Regions from separate parts of the Bacillus sp. LJBS17 genome, predicted to be linked through region 1. Evidence: predicted binding sites of a transcription regulator. Region 1 holds the regulator's gene; each other region holds the start of a gene.
The links. Region 1 encodes LexA, which represses DNA repair genes until DNA is damaged. Its sites were predicted from a motif close to CGAACATATGTTCG; they were not measured.

Region 1 (7,651 bases):
TGATTTGGACTTAGAGGCGGAGTAGATGAAACCGGCCAAAGTATCCCTGCTCCGCCGTTTGCTCCATTCCTTGAAGCATGTTGATTGTAACATAGCCAAACGTTTTCCATCAACTATTAAAATTGTAAAATTATTGTTTATTTTTATGGTATTTGCTCCGATTTCTTCAATTTATGCTGAAGATGTATATCAGAATTTTGAGGAATTAAAAAACAATGAAGATCCTTCTGATTACGACATTGTTACGAAAGAAACCGGAAGCCCTGTTCTTGTTTTAGCTATTCACGGAGGAGGTATTGAAGGCGGGACAAGTGAAGTAGCGAGAGAGCTCAGCAAAGAGTACTCGATGTATTTATTTGAAGGCTTAAAATCGGCAGGAAACTCAGTCCTGCACATTACGAGCACGCACTTTGATGAACCTCGGGCCCTTAAAATGACGGGAAATCATGAATATGTCATTTCATTACACGGGTACGCAGAAGAAGATCAGCAGATCGAAGTCGGCGGTACAGATCGCGTAAGAGCGGCAGATTTAGTTGAGAAATTGCAGCATGCCGGTTTTCCTGCTGTATTGCTCAATCCGGACCATCCACATGCGGGCGTTAGTCCGAATAACATTGCAAATAAATCAAAAACAGGTTTAAGTATCCAGATAGAAATGAGCACAGGGTTTCGAAAGTCTTTGTTCGGCATCTTTTCTTTAAAAAGCAGAGCTGTTACTCAAAATGAGAGGTTTTATGAGTTTACAGAAGTGATGTTCCGTTTTCTCAAAAATAGCTACTGAAAAATAGGAGGCGATAAGACAGCCTCCTATTCCTTATGCTTCTCATTCGTTTCGGGAAACAGCTCGTCCGCGGCTTCCGTTTGATACTGTAAGGTGTTATCTCTCGCTGACAGTTCATTTCGGAAATTTTCATCAAGCACATTTTTCAGTAAATACCGATGAAAAAAGTATTCAAAAACAGTAAGACAGGCAGCGGAAAGGAGAGCTGCTCCAAATGGTGAGAAATCGTTTCTTGTTTGGGTTAAAACAAATACCCAAAGAATAACGAATGAAAGGCCAAAGTCAGCCAATGAAGCTGTAATATTGTTTGTTCTGGGTAAGACGAGCATGTCACCAGAAAGATAGGACACAAAACCTAAGAAAAGTGCAATAAACATCACACTTAAGAAGGATGCGTGATAGACTCTGTCCAAAATCACATATAAAAGGGCGAGAGTGAAAGCAATCTTTGAAGCAAGCGCAATGATATGTTTCATTTGACCACCTAATTTGTTATTTTTTGAAGAAAATTCTTGGGCGTAAACAAATGATAAATAATGCAATTCAAAACCATTCATAATGGTCATGTTACTATTTTAAACAGTCCGTTTTTGTTTACACTGGTATTTTTTTCAGCAGTATGAATCTTTTTATGAAAAAAGTCGTATATGTGGATGATCAGCTTTCAAGGGGGGAATGATTTGTGGAGATAAAAGGAATCAATCACTTGTTATTTTCAGTTACGCATTTGGATACATCGATTGATTTTTATCAAAAAGTGTTTGATGCAAAGCTTTTGGTAAAGGGAAGAACAACTGCATATTTTGACATGAACGGCATCTGGCTAGCGCTTAATGAAGAACCAGACATCCAGAGAAATGACATTAAGCTTTCTTATACCCATATTGCTTTTACAATTGAAGATCATGAATTTGAGGAGGTATCAGCTAAATTAAAAAGACTTCATGTCAATATTCTGCCTGGCAGAGAACGAGATGAACGCGATCGAAAATCAATTTATTTTACCGACCCTGACGGCCACAAATTTGAATTTCATACCGGAACACTTCAAGACAGGCTTCGATATTACAAACAAGAAAAAACCCATATGCACTTTTATGATGAAACGGCCTTTTGATATCACACACCATATTTCATATAAGGTTAAATTTAAAGAAGGGTGTTGGTGGAGACTTTATGTTTGGGGAAGGTTTCTACCCGATTAGTTCAACGATGCCATATCTTTTGAACTGCACAAGTGATTCGGTGAAGGAGAATTTGAAATACATATTACATTTTATATGAAGAAAGCGAGCTGTTTTAACAGAGTGTTGAACTACCTAAACTATGTACTAAATTTTCAGTTATATCAATTGCCTCGCCCTTTAATAAATATAAAACCGCATCCTTCCACGACCTAAAAATGAAACGTTTTTAAGAAGATAGCGTCTAATATTCTAAACGTTCATATTTTGAATAAAAGTTTCCTGAGGGAAAGAAAATTTCTTGACTTCAACAATTGTTTGGTGGATAATTATGGTGTAAACATGATGTTCTTTTTCCTCCTATTCAGGCTCGCACCCAAAAGTCAGGGCGAGCCTGCTTTTTTTGAACAACAAACCCCCTCTCCGTAAAGGAAAAGGGGGTTATTTCATGCATCTGATAGATCAATAGATTAATGGACGGTTCTGAACACGCCAATCACTTTCCCTAGAATGCTGACATTCTGCAAAATGATAGGTTCCATCGTTGGGTTCTCAGGCTGCAAGCGAATGTGTGTATCCTCTTTATAGAATCGTTTTACAGTTGCTTCATCATCTTCTGTCATCGCAACTACAATTTCCCCATTGTTCGCTGTGTTTTGCTGTTTAACGATGACATAGTCCTTATCGAGAATACCAGCATCTATCATACTGTCTCCCATAATCTCCAGCATAAATACATGCTCGTCTGGAGGAACCATGCGGTCAGGGAGCGGAAAATATTCTTCAATATTTTCTACTGCTGTAATAGGAGATCCCGCCGTGACTTTCCCGATGACCGGTACATTAACGACCTGGCTTTGCGGAATGTCTACTTCTTCATCAAGAATTTCTATTGCTCTTGGTTTTGTCGGATCCCGTCTGATCAGCCCTTTTGTTTCCAAGCGGGCCAAATGGCCGTGGACAGTAGAGCTGGACGCAAGCCCGACAGCCTCTCCGATCTCTCTCACGGAAGGCGGATATCCTTTTGATTTAACCTCTGCTTTAATAAAACGGAGGATATCAAGTTGCCTTTTTGATAGCTTCGTCATTTTTCGCACCTCAAAACGTCGATTTTAAGAAGATTATAGCATGATTTTCCTTACAGTACAAACATAGGTTCGAAAAAACAATTGACAGAAACGTTTGTTCGTATATACTGAAATTATAAAAATGCGAACAAACATTCCTGTTGGAGGTTATGATCATGAGTAAAGAATCTATTATTTTTGTCGGTCTGTTCACAGTGATTTTGAGCGCGGTTATCCTTATGCTGTCATATACAAGCAGCGGCCAAGAGCTTAATCAGTATGTTAAAATAGAAGTCCAGCAAGGCGACACACTCTGGTCAATTGCTGATCAGGTAGCCGATACAAAAAAGATAAACAAAAATGATTTTATTGAATGGGTAGCTGATAAAAATCAACTTCAAACCTCTGATATCCAGCCGGGTGATGAGTTAGTGATCCCATTGAAAAAGAAGCATCAGGATGCATATGAATTAGCAACTGTAAGATAGAGAGGAAAGAGAGATAAAATGAAAGCACTCATTTATGCCCGTGTAAGCACAAATAAAGAACAGCAGGAAACGTCATTAAAGCGGCAGGAGGAGGAGCTTACGGCCATTGCAGCGGAGAACGGCATGGAAGTGGTCAAAGTGATTTCAGAAAAAGCCAGCGGATATGAAATGGATCGGGATGGTGTATTTGAGCTGCTTGATGTGATTAAGAACGCTGGAATTGATGTCATTTTGGTTCAGGATGAGACTAGGCTCGGACGGGGAAACGCAAAAATCGCACTGCTTCATTGTATTTATAGAGAAGGTGTGAAAGTCTATACAACGGCTCATAGAGGTGAACTGGAGTTATCGGAGGCTGACTCAATGGTCTTGGAAATCGTCAGCATTGTGGAAGAGTATCAGCGAAAGATTCACAACATGAAAATCAGACGGGGAATGAAACGTGCAGTAAAAAACGGTTTTAAACCGCAAAAAAACTTAAAAAACCAACATGGGAACAGTGGAAAAGAAAAAATAGAGGTGCCAATCTCAGAGATCGTCCGCCTGAGAGCGAATAAACTGACGTTTGCTGAAATCGCGGCTACCCTAAGAGGGTTTGGCTATGATGTCTCTAAAGCAACCGTTCACCGGCGTTTTCAGGAATACATAGAGAATGAAGAGACAGCAGAGTGAATCAGTTGTAAAACTTTTTTTGATCTAGTACTATATAGACAAAATGCAATAAAGGAGTTTAACATGATTTCAAACGCGAAAATTGCCAGAATTAATGAACTTGCTGCCAAAGCTAAAGCTGGCGTTATTACAGAAGAAGAAAAAGCCGAACAGCAAAAGCTCCGTCAAGAGTACTTGAAAGGTTTTCGTTCTTCTATGAAGAACACGTTAAAAAGTGTGAAAATCATTGACCCAGAAGGCAATGATGTTACACCAGAAAAGCTAAAAAGAGAACAAAGAAATAACAAACTTCACTAATATAAGAGGAATACGGCAATATCGTATTCCTCTTTTGCATATACTATAATCAAAACTCTTATGTGACAAAATTCAACAAGTTTCTCTCAAATTTAAGCTGAAACAGTTGAGAAAAAGTCGTCAGACATTTATGATGTAAGGGTACAACACATAAGGAAGGGGATTTTTATGGATACAATTGAAAAGAAATCAGTTGCTACCATTCGCACACTGTCAATAGACGCTATTGAAAAAGCAAATTCTGGTCACCCAGGGATGCCGATGGGAGCCGCTCCAATGGCATACACGCTGTGGACAAAATTTATGAACGTAAGTCCGGCAAACCCTGGCTGGTTTAACCGTGACCGTTTTGTTTTATCTGCTGGACACGGGTCAGCACTATTATACAGCATGCTTCATTTAAGCGGGTTTGATCTTAGTATTGAAGATCTTAAGGGATTCCGCCAGTGGGGCAGCAAAACACCAGGACATCCGGAATTCGGACATACTGCCGGTGTTGATGCTACAACAGGTCCGCTTGGCCAAGGAATTGCCATGGCAGTCGGTATGGCAATTGCTGAACGCCATTTAGCGGAAACATACAACCGCGATTCATTTAACGTAGTCGATCATTATACATACAGTATTTGCGGTGATGGTGATTTAATGGAAGGTATTTCTTCTGAAGCCGCTTCACTCGCAGGCCATCTTCAGCTTGGCCGTCTGATCGTACTATACGATTCTAATGACATCTCTCTTGATGGAGACCTCGACCGTTCATTCTCTGAAAACGTGAAACAGCGTTTTGAAGCAATGAATTGGGAAGTTCTTTATGTTGAGGATGGAAACAATATTGAAGAATTAACAGCGGCTATCGAAAAAGCACGCCAAAATGAAAAGAAACCTACATTAATTGAAGTGAAAACGACAATCGGATTCGGTTCACCTAACCGTGCCGGTACATCCGGTGTTCACGGTGCGCCGCTTGGTAAAGAGGAAAGCAAATTAACAAAAGAAGCTTATGCGTGGACATATGAAGAAGACTTCTACGTTCCGTCAGAAGTTTATGAGCATTTCGCTGCAGCTGTTAAAGAATCAGGTGAGAAAAAAGAACAAGAATGGAATGCTCAATTCGCTAAATATAAAGAAGTTTATCCTGAACTTGCTGAACAGCTTGAACTGGCAATCAAAGGAGAGCTTCCGAAGGACTGGGATCAAGAGGTTCCTGTGTATGAAAAAGGAAGCAGCCTGGCATCCCGTGCATCTTCCGGTGAAGTTCTCAACGGACTTGCGAAAAAAATTCCTTTCTTTGTCGGAGGTTCTGCTGACCTAGCGGGATCGAACAAAACGACTATTAAAAATGCCGGTGATTTTACAGCGGTTGATTACTCAGGCAAAAACTTCTGGTTTGGTGTACGTGAATTTGCGATGGGTGCAGCCTTAAACGGTATGGCGCTTCATGGCGGTCTTCGTGTATTCGGCGGAACTTTCTTTGTCTTCTCTGATTACCTGCGTCCTGCGATTCGTCTTGCAGCGTTAATGGGCCTTCCTGTGACATATGTCTTCACACATGACAGTATTGCGGTTGGTGAAGACGGTCCGACGCACGAGCCTGTTGAACAGCTTGCTTCACTCCGTGCAATGCCTAACCTTTCTTTGATCCGTCCAGCAGACGGCAATGAGACAGCAGCAGCATGGAAGCTTGCAGTGCAAAGCACTGACCACCCAACAGCGCTAGTGCTTACACGTCAAAACCTTCCTACCATCGATCAAACATCTGAAGAAGCATTGGCAGGAGTAGAAAAAGGTGCATATGTCGTTTCTAAATCTAAAAACGAAACACCTGACGCTCTTCTCATCGCTTCCGGATCAGAGGTAGGTCTTGCAATTGAAGCGCAGGCTGAATTGGCAAAAGAAAATATCGATGTTTCTGTTGTCAGCATGCCTTCAATGGACCGTTTTGAGAAACAATCTGATGAATACAAAAACGAAGTCCTTCCTGCAGATGTGAAAAAACGTCTTGCAATTGAAATGGGCTCATCATTTGGATGGGGCAAATACACGGGGCTTGAAGGTGACGTTCTCGGCATAGACCGATTCGGTGCATCTGCTCCTGGTGAAACCATCATTAACGAATACGGCTTCTCAGTTCCGAACGTAGTGAATCGAGTTAAGGCATTAATCAATAAGTAAGCTTTTGAAAGAGGATGAGTCAAATCATCCTCTTTTTCTTGTTTATCCGACAAAAATAGTATTGGCTGTTTAACAGTAATAGACAATTCTTTCTTTTCTTTTTTTGTATAATAGAGAGCAAATGAAATGCTGCTGGAAAAGGGGATGAAAAGATGGAACGTCACTACTATACGTACCTGATCAAAGAGGAATTTGCCAATCACTATTTCGGCCGGGAATCGGTTATGTTTGAGCTGTTTCAAGACTATCATTGGACAAGCCTTGAAAAGCAGCAGTATGAAATGACAGAGAAACAGATTCAATATATTACACAACCAATCCCGATTTTACATATGCATCAGCGGTTAAAAATGAATTTAAACAAGACGGATTACAGGCAGCTGGATTATATTTATAGAATAGCTTTGCCGAAAGCAAAAGGCCACGCGACGTTTATGATGAAGGAGCACATGATAGAAATTGTGGCTTCGGGAGATTACGAGGCAGAAACGATATTCTTTGAAGTGTTAAGAAAAGTAAGCCCTTGCTTTTTAGCAATGGATTTCAATTCGAAGCGTTACGGATGGCTAAATCCAGTGAAAGAAAGAAATTTTGTCTAAAACCGAAGAAAAAGAGATGTAAATGTTGTATAATAGCTTTTGGTTTAGTACACTTTAAACTAGACAACATGAAGGAGGAAATAAAATGACTTTATGGGTTGGCATCCTAGTGGGCGTTGTTGCATTGCTCATAGGTGTTGCACTCGGGTTTTTTATTGCTCGTAAATATATGATGAGCTACCTGAAAAAGAATCCGCCTATTAATGAACAAATGTTACGCATGATGATGATGCAAATGGGAATGAAACCTTCTCAAAAGAAAATCAATCAAATGATGAAAGCCATGAATAATCAAACGAAATAATACGTAAAGATTATGATATAGAGAAACATGGTTATAAAATAAAAAACCCTTATACGGGTTTTTTATTTTGCAATCATTCATCAC
Region 2 (7,651 bases), 1.5 Mb from region 1:
TGGGAAATCTGTTTGCTCACGAGCTGCAGCTGCTGATTGATTTTGCCCAAGCCATCTGCCGCATCGCCCAGTGAACCGCCAGACCCTCCATTTGAGGCCGAGCCGGTTTGTCCTGCCATTTGATTCAGTCCGTTTTCTATATCCGTTAATCCGCTTTGGACATCGGCAATCCCTTTTACCGTCTTATCCAGCCCGTCTGAAACCGATCCTAGCTGGTTATCAATATATAAATCTTTGATTTTTTTACCAGTCGGCTGCGTGATGGTCATGACAGAGTCAACATGATCGACTTTCTCGATCGCTTTGCTGATGTTTCCGAGATAAGGGATTGTATCAGCTGTTGTAAGATCTTTCTCTCCTTTTACGACAACATTGATCGGGAACGCTTTTCCTTCCCCGAATCCATCCTTAATGGCCTCGAGAGCTTTTATAGATTTATAATCGCTGCTGATTTCCGCAGTTGAGTCGAATGAAATCTGGTCATCATAGGTCAAGATGAACGGAAGCGTGATAATGACCGTGATGACTATAAACAGAAACGGACGGGCGACGGAATGCCTGCCGAGAAACGCCCATAATTTGTTATCACTGTGCGACAGCACTTTCTTAGAAGGCCAGAATAATTTTTCACCCAGCGTCACCATAAATAATGGCAGCAGTGTGTAGAGGATGATCATTAAAATTCCCACACCGACTGCTACCCCTACTGCGGATTGGAAAATCGCAAACTTCGCAAATCCTAAGGCGGAAAATCCGATTAATACCGCGAATCCGCTGATAAATAAGGTTTTTCCCCCTGTGCGGTAAGCGATAAGCGCCGCTTCTTTTTTATCATGCCCGTTTGCCAATTCTTCACGGAATCGTGTAAGAAGCAGTATGCAGTAATCTGTTCCAATGCCGAACAGGATCGCGACTAAGAAGGTTTGCGTAAACGTCGAGATTGGAAAATCAACATTGTATACAAGGATGCCCAGTATGGATTGACTGATCAGATAAGAAAAACCGACAACCACAATCGGGATAAAAGGCGTCACAACAGATCGGAACACGATCAACAGTAAACCGATGATCAGGCAGACTGTGATCACTTCCGTTTTCTTAAGCCCTTCCTCTGAGCTGTGAGCGAAATCCTGGTTGATAAGGGAAGCTCCCGTAATATATGCGGTCAAATCATCAGGAACGATTTGATAAATCTCGTCCGCAATTTTTTCCGCCTTTTTATCAGAACCTGTAATCGTGACAGGCATGAGAACGGTTTTCTTGTCTTTCGACATCAACTGGTCTTTGACTTCTTTTTCCGCTGACAGAGGAGATGTTACCTCTTCTACACCGTCGATCTTTTTGATTTTATCGATCATTATCCGGAGCTGATTCTCTGTTTCTTTCTTTAAAGCGTTGTCTAATGTAAAGACAACACTGATCGAATTATTGTCTTCTCCCGCTTGTTTTAAAATGGCGTTTGCCCTTTCTGAAACAGCATCAGCGGGAAGCTGGGCCTGCCCCTTTTGATTGGCCAGCTCCGTTAAGTTCGGAGAAAACAAACTCAAAACGACGGTAAGTGCTAATACTATGGCTGCAATTGCCCACTTGAATTTGATGATTGCTCTCATTCGGCAGAATCTCCTCCTTTAAATTTGCTTTTTAAAATGGTGAATATCTCGATGATGGAATGTAAGTGTTCCTCATCTATATCATCGATCAGCGGTTTGAGCGCGTTAAAGATGGCAGAATCTAACTCTTCTAGTATGTGTTCACCACTGGGTGTAATGTTAATAAGCTTAGAGCGCCTATCACTTTTTTCCGGACAGTCGCCCCATTGAACCAATCCCTTTTCGAGCAGCTTTTTCAGTCTGTTAGAGATCGCGCTCTTATGTACATTTTGGTACATGGCCAGGCTGCCGGGAGATGTTGGGCCCTTGACTTTTAAAATTTTCAACAGGTCTGCCTGTTCCCTTGAGATATGCTTGAAGACATCCTGTTTGATTTCACGATGCACAAATTCTGTCCCTTCAAGCAGGACTTCCACAAACAGGTTTATCGCCTGACATAGCTTTTGTTCATTCAATATCTTCCCCTCCTCATTATAGTTTACCCCGCTAAACTTTATGTTCAATGTCAATTAGTTTATTCCTCTAAACTATATATGTCAACAAATTTTATTCACGGGCAACTCTACATAGGAACTCATGTTCGTGTATAATGAAAGCTATACACACGAAAGGGGGAATTTTAACATGTCAGATTTGGCGTTCAAATTGTATGAATATAACGTCTGGGCCAATCAACAAATATTCAACCGATTAAAAGAGCTTCCAAAAGAGGTATACCATCAGGAAATTCAAAGCGTGTTTCCGTCAATATCCCATGTATTGTCTCATGTTTATCTTTCTGATCTCGGCTGGATTGAAGTGTTTTCCGGCAAAAACTTGAGCGATGCTTTGGCTTTAGCTGAACAGCTTAAAGAACAGACAGAGGCTAAAGAAATAGAGGAAATGGAAGACCTTTTTCTGAGGTTATCCGAGCGCTATATACTATTTTTACAGCAAAAAGAACAGCTCAATAAGCCACTCCAGATTCAAAATCCCTCAAGCGGAATCATGAAAACAACTGTTTCCGAACTGATTCCCCACGTTGTCAATCACGGGACATACCACCGCGGCAATATCACAGCAATGCTGCGGCAGGCAGGCTACGCATCCGCACCGACAGATTACGGGCTCTACCTGTATATGAAAAAAACTGAAAAAGCATAAGAAAGCGGCTCCCTAAATGGAGCCGCTTTTTTCGGGAAATAGTCCAAATCACATTAAAATTCTTTTCATCAATCCTTTTTTAGTAAAAAAGATAGAAATTTTAGTGTTATAATAATCATTAAAAATAGATTGCTGACTCAATAAACAATTTTCAATGGAGGAACACATAAAGTGACAGACGACATGACGAAAGACAATATAAATCAGCAAACGTTGCAGAGAGGCTTGAAAAACAGGCATATCCAGCTCATTGCCATCGGCGGAGCCATTGGGACAGGCTTATTTCTCGGCTCGGGCAAATCGATTCATTTTGCCGGACCTTCGATTTTATTTGCTTATATGATCACAGGGATCATTTGCTTTTTAATTATGAGATCGCTGGGTGAACTGCTGTTATCAAACTTGAACTATCACTCTTTTGTGGATTTTGTACAAGACTACCTAGGCGATATGGCAGCATTTATCACCGGCTGGACATATTGGTTCTGCTGGATTTCCATTGCGATGGCTGATCTGACAGCAGTCGGGCTCTACACTCAATATTGGCTCCCGGGTGTGCCGCAATGGGTGCCTGGCTTAATCGCTCTTATTATTTTACTGATTATGAACCTGGCGACAGTCAAGCTTTTTGGAGAATTAGAATTTTGGTTTGCTTTGATTAAAGTCATTGCCATTTTGGCGTTAATCGTCATTGGCCTTGTGATGATTTTCAAAGGCTTTTCCACAAGCTCAGGAGTGTCCAGCTTCACAAATCTCTGGAGCCACGGAGGCCTGTTCCCGAATGGCATGCACGGGTTTATCCTCTCGTTCCAGATGGTTGTGTTTGCTTTTGTCGGGATTGAGCTTGTCGGGCTTACAGCCGGTGAAACAGAAAACCCTGAAAAAGTAATCCCTAAGGCGATCAACAATATTCCTGTCCGTGTGCTGCTTTTTTATATCGGGGCTCTTCTCGTGATTATGAGCATCTATCCTTGGGATGTCATCAATCCCAGCGAAAGCCCATTCGTACAAGTATTTGTCGCTGTTGGCATCGTCGGGGCTGCAAGTATTATCAACTTTGTTGTGTTGACATCCGCTGCTTCAGCATGCAACAGCGCTGTATTCAGTACAAGCCGTATGGTCTATTCCCTGGCGAAAGATCACAATGCGCCTGAGTCAATGGCGAAACTGACTCAGCGTAAAGTGCCTAGAAATGCTTTATTCTTTTCAGCTATCGTGATTTTAATCGGTGTTACGTTAAACTACATCATGCCAGAAGGCGTATTCACCCTGATCACAAGTATTTCAACCGTATGCTTTATCTACATTTGGGGAATTACGGTCATCTGCCATATGAAATACCGCAAAACAAGACCTGAATTAGCGAAAACAAACAAGTTTAAGCTTCCGCTTTATCCGTTTACAAATTACCTGATTCTTGCGTTCCTGGCGTTTGTTCTGGTTGTGCTGGCACTGGCACAGGATACTCGTGTTTCCTTATTTGTCACACCGGTTTGGTTTATTTTGCTGATTGTGATTTATAAAGTGAGAAAAGCGAAGCATCAATAACACTCGAAACTCCTGCCTCAAAAATGAGAGCAGGAGTTTTTTTGATGAAAATGACCTTTGCTTTTGAATTTGAAGGTATGCTATAGTGTTTGTAATCAAAACAAGAAGGGATGATGGGTGGACAATGATTAACTAATCTTATTTTTACCGTTTGAAATCAATATTTCAAATCAAAAAATAGGATTAGTCTGCCCATTTTCTATATATACGACACTGCTATTTATAAAAAATAGCTTATTTGATCATGCACAGGCACGGCTAATCCTTCCAACACATTTGGGAGGATTTTTTTATTCTCCCTTTAAAGCGAGGGATATGGATGAAAGAGATCGTAACATTAACAAACGTTAGCTATGAAGTAAAGGATCTGACTGTTTTTAAAAAGGTAAATGCCAGTGTTCAGCAAGGAGATATCATTGGGATTATCGGAAAAAACGGCGCTGGGAAATCTACGCTGCTGCACCTCATTCACAATGACTTAGCCCCTGCACAGGGTCAAATCCTTTGGAAGGATATAAAACTGGCTTTGGTTGAACAAGAAACCGCGGCGTATTCCTTTGCGGATCAGACACCTGCCGAAAAGAAGTTACTGGAGAAATGGCATGTGCCTCTTCGTGATTTTCATCAGTTAAGCGGCGGTGAAAAACTGAAAGCGCGGCTGGCGAAAGGACTATCAGAGGATGCAGATCTGCTGCTGTTAGATGAACCAACAAACCACCTTGATGAAAAAAGCTTGCAATTTCTCATCCAACAGCTGAAACATTATAACGGCACTGTGATTCTCGTTTCTCACGATCGATATTTTTTAGACGAAGCCGCAACAAAAATATGGTCGCTTGAGGATCAGACGCTGATTGAATTCAAAGGGAATTACTCCGGGTATATGAAGTTCCGGGAGAAGAAAAGACTCACCCAGCAGCGTGAATATGAAAAGCAGCAAAAAATGGTTGAACGGATTGAAGCACAAATGAATGAGCTCGCTTCTTGGTCGGAAAAAGCCCACGCCCAATCGACGAAAAAGGAAGGGTTTAAAGAATATCACCGGGTAAAAGCGAAGCGTACGGATGCCCAGATTAAATCCAAGCAGAAGCGGCTTGAAAAAGAGCTGGAAAAAGCAAAGGCGGAACCCGTTACCCCAGAATATACAGTCCGCTTTTCAATCGATACAACCCACAAAACAGGAAAACGTTTTTTAGAAGTTCAGAATGTAACAAAAGCGTTTGGAGAAAGGATCCTCTTTAAGAACGCAAACTTTACGATTCAGCACGGCGAAAAGGTTGCGATCATAGGCCCCAATGGCAGCGGAAAAACGACTTTACTGAACATCATTCTGGGACAGGAAACAGCAGAAGGAAGCGTATGGGTGTCGCCGTCAGCAAACATCGGCTATTTAACGCAGGAGGTGTTTGATTTGCCTTTAGAACAAACACCGGAAGAGTTATTTGAGAATGAAACATTCAAAGCAAGGGGGCACGTTCAAAATCTGATGAGGCACTTAGGTTTTACAGCCGCCCAATGGACTGAACCGATCAAGCATATGAGTATGGGTGAGCGTGTAAAGATCAAGCTGATGGCATATATTCTGGAGGAAAAAGACGTGCTGATTTTAGATGAGCCGACAAACCATCTCGACCTGCCGTCACGCGAACAGCTGGAAGAAACACTGTCACAATACAGCGGCACATTGCTGGCGGTTTCACATGACCGATACTTTCTCGAAAAAACAACAAACAGTAAACTCGTCATCTCAAACAACGGCATCGAAAAGCAGTTAAATGACGCCGCTCCTTCTGAAAGAAATGAGCGGGAAGAGCTTCGATTAAAGCTTGAGACAGAAAGACAAGAAGTGCTGGGAAAACTCAGTTTTATGACGCCAAATGATAAAGGGTATAAGGAGCTTGATCAGGCTTTCAATGAGCTTACGAAACGAATAAAAGAGCTGGATCATCAAGACAAAAAAGACTGAGGGTGAAAGTTCAAGCGGCATTGAAAAGGACAACAGCTGTTGTCCTTTTTTCTTTATATTTCAAGCCTTCCCATGACCTTAATGTTTCTAATGATGACTTATAGTACCCTGCCACTGTTTCCAGATAGGCATCTTGTGTTTGGGTAACGTAAGCGAATTTTTTCAGTATAGCTGTTTCCGCATACGTATATTGGTCATGGCATAGCCCATCTTCTGATAAAGATAGACAGCTGTCTCGTTGTGTGCAAACACATGAAGGGCCAACCTTTCCGCACCAAGCTCTCCTGCTCTTTCATCAAGCGTTTGAAGCGCCAATTGAGCAAGTCCTTTTCCGCGAAAGGCTTCATACAATCCAAAGGAATAGATAAACGCTTCCTTTTGCGGATGAAACGGATCAGCATACAGCCAGAGCCAGCCCATTCTTTCTCCTTTGTCATTTGTGATGTTCCAAAAATAATGATTGCTGCTGTCTCGCCCATTCGGAATCATGTTCTCATATGCCTGCTCCGATTTCTCAAATGCCTCTTTTTCCGTCCAAGTTCCTGACGTTGTGTTTTGTTTCGCATAATTTTGCACGGACATCCCGCGAAAGGCTTCGAACTCTTCCTCAGTCATGTCTTCCAAAGTGAATGCCATCCTGTATTCCTCCTTTATAAAAAAAGCCCAGCTGATGCCGGACGAATAACACAGAAATGGAGCTCTATTTTACTGATTCAGTTAATTCCTGGACTTTCAATTATTCGATAAGAAAAGGAGATTTCCTGCAAATGGGCTTGTTCTTAAACATTAGAAAAGCTTACGTGTAACTCCCCATGATGATCATGATAGAAACAATCAAACAAATCATCGCTGGTATCGCCATGATGACCGATTGTCTTGCTCGAAACATATGCGCATGAATGGCTCCCGCCATGAGAACGACAAACAGAACACCTGCTCCAATCGTTGCATACCAATTCCAAATTCCCGCTGTCATAGCAAGTGCCCCGGCTATTTCAAGAATGCCAGTAACAGTCAGAAACCATAATGGATATTGATAATGCCGCCAATGCTCAACTTGAAAGGGAACGCGGCTTACCTTTATGATGCCTCCCGCAAGCATAAAAACTGCCAAACTGACTTTCGTAATAATAGATATCATCTTACGTCATTCCCTTTCGGAAGCATCCCGTATATTAAAAGATTCACAACCTCTGCTGCGAGGCTTGCCGGATCTTTGATTCCGGTTAACAAAAATGAATCGGTTAAATGTTCAATCATGCCGACCAAACACTCAGCGACAGTTTCCATATCCAGTTCAGAGTGAAAATAGCCAAGCCGCTGTTCTGCTTCTAAGTTCTCTTTCAAAACCATCGCCAAGTCTTTTTTCATTTGTTTTGCTTCC
Region 3 (7,651 bases), 280 kb from region 1:
TCTCGAGCGTCTCACTTCTTGCGCCAGGTCTTGCAGCGGAAAGCGCATCTGCTGCAGCTACCAGCACAGCGATAATGGAAGTCGGCTCCTCATCCCCGTGGTGTGATGCAATACTGTTAATCACGACTGGGTGCTCTTTATATTTGGTCGCAAGCTCTACCCCGATTTCAACGTGGCTTCCTTCTACTTCATGGTCAATTGCTTTCCCGATGTCGTGAAGAAGACCCGCACGTTTAGCAAGCTTTGCGTCTTCACCAAGCTCCGATGCCATTAGACCGGCCAAGAATGCGACTTCCATGGAATGCTTAAGCACATTTTGACCGTAGCTTGTACGGAACTTTAAGCGGCCGAGGATCTTGATGAGATCTGGGTGGAGGCCGTGAACGCCAACCTCAAATGTCGTTTGCTCACCCATCTCACGAATATAGTCATCGACCTCGCGGCGAGATTTTTCAACCATTTCTTCAATCCGTGCCGGATGAATACGGCCATCCTGAACGAGTTTATCAAGAGCAATTCTGGCTGTCTCACGTCTGATCGGATCAAATCCGGAAAGAATGACAGCTTCAGGCGTATCATCAATAATCAGGTCAATTCCTGTCAGCGTTTCAAGCGTACGAATGTTACGCCCTTCCCGTCCGATGATACGTCCTTTCATCTCATCATTTGGAAGATTGACAACTGATACCGTTGTTTCGGCAACGTGGTCCGCTGCGCAGCGCTGTAAGGCGAGTGAAAGAATGTTTTTCGCTTTCTTATCCGCCTCTTCTTTCGCACGGTTTTCAGTTTCTTTTGTCATGATGGCGATGTCATGTGAAAGCTCGTTTTCAACCCGCTCAAGAATGATTTGTTTTGCTTCATCACGAGTCAGACTCGAAATTCGTTCCAACTCTGACTGCTGCATACGAATCATCTCATCCACTTTGCTTTCCATCTCTTCAATATGTTGTTGTCGTTCATTCAGAGAATGATCTTTCTTCTCCAACATCGCTTCCCGTTTATCAATTCCCTCATGTTTGCGATCAAGGTTTTCCTCCTTTTGGAGTAAACGGTTTTCTTGTTTTTGAAGCTCATTTCGTCTTTCACGAACTTCCTGTTCAGCATCTATTCGAAGTTTGTGGATTTCATCCTTTGCTTCAAGCAGAGCTTCTTTTTTCAGTGCTTCAGCATCACGCTTCGCATCTTCAAGAATTTGCTCGGCTGCACCGCGTGCGCCCGCAATTTTCGCTTCGGCAATGGTTTTACGAACAAAGTAGCCAACAACTAAACCGAGTAGAATCAGCAAAATGGAGATGAGAACCATCATAATTGGGGTCATACTTTCACCTCCTCTTGCTATGAACTTGGTTGTTGCTTAAAAAGTGTCGGCATGTACATTGTCTAGTTTTCTCAACATACAGAACCTTCACAGGGAATGAGTGTGTTCATCGCCCTTGTCAAGTTTAAATGGTTTAACAATCATGTTAAAAAAACAAATGTTACAACTTCATTGTAAATGTGTCGGAAATACTTGTCAAGCTTGCCATCTTAACGTTTGCAGGCCAGTCGTCTTTTCACGTTCCGAATGCAATTCATCCAAAAGAAGAACGCCAATCATTCTTGATTCAGAAGCTGGTATATTTTATTGTTCACTTGGCCCAATTTAGCATTATTTTGAATGTTTGAGAACAAAATAACAATGGTTTGCCCAGATTTGCTAAAGCTGTTCAAGATATTGAAGCCCGGCATAACACCATGGTTTGAATAGCTTCCGGGAGCAACATAAAATCCCATGCCGTATGTGGAGCTGCTCCCTGGCGTAAACATCTTTTCATAGCTATTTTGCGAATACAGTTTTCCGTCTATCAGCGCTTGGTCAAATTTGTACATATCTATAGCGCTCATATAAATATCACCGGCTCCATACAGCTGAGATAGATCAGGTATATACGGTGTAACTGTTTTGCCGCCCTTCATCTTATACCCGACAGCAGGATAAGGTTCTTTTTCATATGTTTTGTAAAAGCCTGCATGCGTCATTCCCGCAGGTTTAAAAATATGATTCTTTATGTACTGTTCATAGGACTCACCGCTTACTTCAGCAATAATATAAGCGAGAACAGAATAGTTGGAATCCTTGTAGTCCCATACGCCCGGCTGACGTTTGATTCCCTGCAGTTCTATGTCTTTTATTAAATCGTCCGGCGTAATGGCGCCGTTTCCTTCAATATGTCCGTTTATCCCCGATGTATGTGTAAGCAGATTCTTCAAAGTAATCGTTTGTCCGTTAGGAAAGTGAGGTAAATACGTACTTACCGGATCACTTGTCTGAAGTTTCCCCTTTTCCTCTAGCTGCAAAATAGCAGTTGCAATCAGCGCTTTTTGTGATGAACCGACATAAAAAGATGTCAATGGATTATTTTGAATGTAGTGTTTACGGTCAGCATAGCCAAAACCTTTATTTGTTACAATTTCTCCATTTCTGACAATCATGGCTGTTCCGCTGAAACCGATCTCTTCTAAATAATTGCTGATTTTTTGGTTTCGATCCACTGTTTTGATTTGTTCCTCTGATTTTTTGGCAGTTTTCTTTTTGACCTCTTTTTTCTGATCGGTATTTGAAACCGCTGCAGTTTCTTGAGATGGTTCGTTTTCTTCACTATTTCGATGAAGAGCATTCCAAATCGTAATGCAAACCATCACTGCTAAAAGACCAAGCAACAGTTTTCCTCTTTTATTGAGTTTTCTCCGTCTGCGTTTCGCAGTTCTTCTGCGGGTTGGGCTTGTCATTCATTTTTTCCTCCCAAAATAAATTCCATTTTGCACACGTTTTGTTAGACGAATAAAGCCATAAAAAAGTTGTCAAAAAAAGCAATATTTTTATCATTTTTTTGCAAAATACAAAAAAGCTGAGTTTTTCACTCAGCCTTTTGTATCATTTGAAACTTATTTTATTTTTATTCTTCAAATTCGAGTTCTTCTTGTGTCTCTTCAGCTTGCTGCTGCACTACTCCGTTATTATCCAAGCCGTAATGTTCGCGAATTTGCTCCTGGATCATCAGCATGATATCTTTATTTTCTTTCAGGAATTGTTTTGCATTTTCACGGCCTTGGCCAAGACGCTCTTCTTCATAAGAGTACCATGAACCGCTTTTTTGCACGATATCAAGTTCAGTTCCTAGATCAATGATTTCGCCTTCTTTTGAGATGCCTTCTCCGTACATAATGTCAACCTCGGCTGTACGGAACGGCGGAGCCACCTTGTTTTTCACGACTTTGATTTTCGTTTTGTTCCCCATTACGTCGTTGCCTTGTTTCAGCTGTTCAGCACGGCGCACTTCAAGACGCACGGAAGAGTAGAATTTCAACGCACGGCCGCCAGGAGTTGTTTCCGGGTTCCCGAACATAACGCCGACTTTTTCACGAATTTGGTTAATGAAAATCGCGATTGTCTTCGATTTGTTAATGGCCCCTGAAAGCTTACGAAGCGCTTGAGACATTAAGCGTGCTTGTAAACCGACATGAGAATCTCCCATGTCGCCTTCAATTTCCGCTTTCGGAACGAGAGCGGCTACAGAGTCGACAACGACAATGTCAACTGCCCCGCTTCGAACCAATGCTTCCGCAATTTCAAGCGCCTGCTCGCCTGTGTCAGGCTGAGACAGTAAAAGCTCCTCGATGTTAACACCGAGCTTTTGCGCGTATACCGGATCTAACGCATGCTCCGCATCGATAAACGCGGCTTGTCCGCCCTGCTGCTGAACTTCAGCAATCGCATGAAGCGCCACAGTTGTTTTACCTGAGCTTTCAGGACCGTATACTTCAATAATCCGTCCGCGAGGATATCCGCCAATTCCCAGTGCTGTATCAAGAGCGAGGGAGCCGCTTGGTACAGTAGAAATTCTTGTATCTGTCTTTTCTCCCAGTTTCATAATGGAACCTTTGCCGAACTGTTTTTCTATTTGTTTAAGAGCCATATCTAAGGCTGCCTGACGATCACTCATTCTATTTTTTCCTCCTTTATGTTACCACTACATATACTATACCCTGTTTGAAGGGATTTGCCAAGAAAAAAGCGAACGCATATTCGGATTTTTTCTTGGCGTGATTCCTATCAAAATATCATAATGTATCAGAGAAATCATGTTTTCTTAGGAGGATAATGTGCTGAAAATATTATTTTTGCTCTAAAAGCTTTAAGATTAAATGGCAGCCGTATTTAGCGCCGCGTTTTCTGATCCCCGTTCTGGAGCCCGCAAAGTGAAACTCGTGAACCTCTTCTTTACCATTTGCGGAAATGCCGATAAACACATGCCCAGGCTCATGCCCTTCTTGAGCATCAGGTCCTGCTACACCAGTAAAGCTAATGCCGATATCGCTGCCAGTGAGTTTTTGAACACCCTTAGCCAGTTCGGATGCGCACTCCTTGCTGACCGCCCCAAAACGATCTAATGTTTCCTTCTTGACACCAAGCACATTCTGCTTCACGTCGTTTGTATAGCAAACAACGCCCCCGGCAAATAATTTTGAGGCACCGCTATGATCCGTCAGCCATTCAGAAAACAGCCCTCCGGTAAAACTTTCTGCCGCAGAAATTGTAATGCCTTTTTCCTTGCACGCTATAGATAGCTCTTTTACAAGAGAAGTATCATCGTAACCATAGAAAAATTCACCGACACGCTCTAAGATAACGGCCTCTGTTTCTTTTAACAGACGCTCTGTTTCCTTTTCATCGGCGTGTTTGGCTGTCAGACGCAGCGTCACCTCTCCATCAGCCGCCAAAGGCGCAATTGTCGGATTGGTTTGCGCATCAATAATATCTTCCAAATCGGCTTCAAGCTGAGATTCACCGATACCGAAAAAGCGAAGAACGGTTGACACAATTTTTTCATTTGAACCCATCTTTTTCAGCAGAAGAGGCTTTGCCTCGTTTTCAAACATTGGACGCAATTCGCTCGGCGGTCCAGGAAGAAGCATATAATAGCGCGATTCATGCTCTGTGAGCATTCCCGGGGCCATTCCAAAGTGATTCGCCAGCACGTCAGAACCTTCGATCACAAGCGCCTGTTTTCGGTTATTAGGTGACATCGTGCGTTTTGTTCGTTTGAAATAGTCCTCAATGGATTGGAATGCCTCATCATTTAACACAAGCGGACGTCCCAGCGTATTTGCAATCGTTTCTTTCGTCAGATCATCTTTTGTGGGTCCAAGCCCTCCTGAAAAAATAATGAAGTCAGAGCGTTCTTCAGCAATGCGGATGACCTGCTTCAGCCGCTCCGGGTTATCTCCGACCGCTGTATGATAAAATACGTTGACCCCGATTTCAGCGAGCTGTTTGCTGATAAATTGAGCATTTGTATTGGCGATTTGGCCAAGCAGCAGCTCTGAACCGACTGCAATTATTTCTGCTTTTTTTGGAAATTCCATGACGAAGTCCTTCTTTCTTAGTTAGATGTTTTTAACGCTTCCCAGTTTTTAGAGAAATATTCCCATCCTGAGACGACAGTAAAGAAGACGGCTACCCACAGTGCCAAGTCTGCAAACGGGAATGACACAAGTTCAAATGGAAGATTATGAAGAAGCAATGCGGATACCGCAATAATCTGTGCCCAGGTTTTGATTTTACCAAGCATGTTAGCAGCTACGACTTCTCCTGTTCCGGCTAAGACAAGCCTTAAACCTGTCACGGCAAACTCCCTGCTGATAATCACAATGACCATCCAAGCTGGAGCGAGATCAAATTGAACAAGGATAATTAACGCTGCGGATACCAGCAGTTTGTCCGCAAGCGGATCAAGAAATTTCCCGAAGTTTGTTACGAGATTCAATTTTCGGGCATAATACCCGTCCACCCAGTCTGTTGTAGATGCAATAATAAATAGAATGGCCCCCGCCAAATGTGCGACCGGGATCGATTCGTCTCCAACTTCGAGCCTGCCCCAGTCAAACGGCGCCAGCATGATAATCATGAAGATTGGGATTAATGCGATTCTAGCTAGTGTGATTTTATTTGGTAAGTTAAACATAAAGCCCCTCCAATTTCATACTCGGACGTGAAGAAAAGTCATCTGGTAATTAAGATGACTTTTCTTCCTTTTTATTTACAATCTTTATAGTTTGTGCCATCACTTTTTTCGGATCAAGTTCATATGAAAGAACCTTACCGTTGATTTTTATTTTCAGATTAGGTGCATATCCGGTGCGGATATCAACTTGTTTCTGATCAGTTATGTCTTTTTTATAGGTCTCGTCTTTTTTCAGCGTTCCTTCTTTTAAAGAGCTGCTGTTTTCATCGCGCACTCGAATCCAGGAGCTGTCTGATGCCTTCAGTTCCAGCTCGATTTTATCAGCGCCGGACACTTCATAAGTCGTTAACGATCCTTCAGTGCCAGCAGCTTTAATCTCCAGCTTATCACTGTCATTTTCTTTTTTCTTATCTTCGTTTTCTTTCGTTTCTTTTTTAGTGTCTGTCTCTTTTTCAGAGCTGTTATTTTGATTCTCTTTCAGCGTTGAATCTTTAGGGATTTCGTACTTGCTCTCACTTTGCGTAATTGCTTTTTCTGATGCCGCATTGTGATCATCACTGTTTTTGTGATTGGCAAACTGAATGATCGCGTACACAATGGCAATCACGACAATCACGCCGAGAATAACAAGTATCGTTGGCAGCAGCTCCAGCGCCTTAGATGCTGGCTTCGGCATTTCCTTTTGAAGATTCATGCCGGAGATCTTTTCAGACACATCGTCATGATACGTATTAGGGATATCTTTTTTATGCTCCTCAAACAGCTGATCCGCATCAAGCCCAACGGCTTCTGCATATTGCTTGATGAATGCCCGAACATAAAACTTCCCCGGAATAATGTCATAGTTTCCTTCCTCCAAGGCGGTTAAATACCTTTTTTGAATCTTTGTTGCCGCTTGGAGATCATCCAATGACATTGCTTTTTCCTCTCTGGCTTCTTTGAGCCGGATTCCTAGTTCAGTCACAACAAACACCTTCCAATTTTAAAAATCAAAGCTTGAAAACCCGGATTGATCAAACATTTGGGGTTCCTCGGCATGTTCATATGTAATAACCTCATCAGGGTCATTTCTCAGTTCAATAATATAATCAAAGTCATCTAGTGTATACTCTGTATTTTGAACGAATATGTCCGGATGCTCCACCACTTTTGTTGCAGGCAGCCGCATGATTTCTCGGACCAGCTGGAGATGGCGTTCCGATCCTCTTCGTGTTGACACAATTCCGTCAACGATAAAGACATTTTCAGTGCTGTATTCATCGGCAATCAGCTGGCTTCTTATGGTCTGCTTCAGCAAGGTTGATGACACAAACAGCCACCTTTTGCTTGCACACACACTAGAGGCTACAATCGATTCCGTTTTCCCGACACGCGGCATACCTCTGATTCCGATTAATTTATGGCCTTCTTTTTTGAACAATTCGGCCATAAAATCGACTAATAAGCCAAGCTCGTCCCGTTCAAAGCGGAACGTTTTCTTGTCATCGGCATCCCGTTGAATATAACGGCCGTGGCGTACGGCAAGTCGGTCGCGAAGCCTCGGTTCTCTAAGCTTCGTTACTTTAATTGTTTCCATCGTTTTTAAGATTGATTCTAATCGTTTAATTTGATCTATATGGCGGCACCTGAGGAGCATTCCCCTTCTG

Region 2: dinB (damage-inducible protein DinB) is a predicted target of LexA. The motif match lies at 2,180-2,193, and genes of this name have one in related genera.
Region 3: recA (recombinase RecA) is a predicted target of LexA. The motif match lies at 4,056-4,069, and genes of this name have one in related genera.

What each region holds. Positions count from the first base shown of each region.
Region 1 covers NZ_CP079759.1:2,019,377-2,027,027, forward strand. Annotated here, with positions in the region: gene pghL (gamma-polyglutamate hydrolase PghL) at 26-784, shown strand; gene KXZ66_RS10370 (YndM family protein) at 811-1,260, opposite strand; gene fosB (metallothiol transferase FosB) at 1,467-1,901, shown strand; partial or broken gene KXZ66_RS22565 (hypothetical protein) at 1,810-2,068, shown strand; gene lexA (transcriptional repressor LexA) at 2,439-3,056, opposite strand; gene yneA (cell division suppressor protein YneA) at 3,206-3,523, shown strand; gene KXZ66_RS10390 (YneB family resolvase-like protein) at 3,542-4,195, shown strand; gene KXZ66_RS10395 (DUF896 domain-containing protein) at 4,259-4,492, shown strand; gene tkt (transketolase) at 4,661-6,664, shown strand; gene sirA (sporulation inhibitor of replication protein SirA) at 6,817-7,263, shown strand; gene KXZ66_RS10410 (YneF family protein) at 7,349-7,567, shown strand; gene ynzD (aspartyl-phosphate phosphatase YnzD) at 7,641-7,651, opposite strand, start outside.
Region 2 covers NZ_CP079759.1:568,550-576,200, reverse strand. Annotated here, with positions in the region: gene KXZ66_RS03000 (MMPL family transporter) at 1-1,610, opposite strand, end outside; gene KXZ66_RS02995 (MarR family transcriptional regulator) at 1,607-2,065, opposite strand; gene dinB (damage-inducible protein DinB) at 2,235-2,753, shown strand; gene KXZ66_RS02985 (amino acid permease) at 2,925-4,301, shown strand; gene vmlR (ABC-F type ribosomal protection protein VmlR) at 4,621-6,267, shown strand; gene KXZ66_RS02975 (GNAT family N-acetyltransferase) at 6,430-6,903, opposite strand; gene KXZ66_RS02970 (DoxX family protein) at 7,064-7,408, opposite strand; gene KXZ66_RS02965 (TetR/AcrR family transcriptional regulator) at 7,405-7,651, opposite strand, start outside.
Region 3 covers NZ_CP079759.1:1,741,978-1,749,628, reverse strand. Annotated here, with positions in the region: gene rny (ribonuclease Y) at 1-1,318, opposite strand, end outside; gene KXZ66_RS09030 (serine hydrolase domain-containing protein) at 1,594-2,769, opposite strand; gene recA (recombinase RecA) at 2,937-3,983, opposite strand; gene KXZ66_RS09020 (competence/damage-inducible protein A) at 4,156-5,406, opposite strand; gene pgsA (CDP-diacylglycerol--glycerol-3-phosphate 3-phosphatidyltransferase) at 5,424-6,005, opposite strand; gene rodZ (cell shape determination protein RodZ) at 6,055-6,921, opposite strand; gene KXZ66_RS09005 (DUF3388 domain-containing protein) at 6,988-7,651, opposite strand, start outside.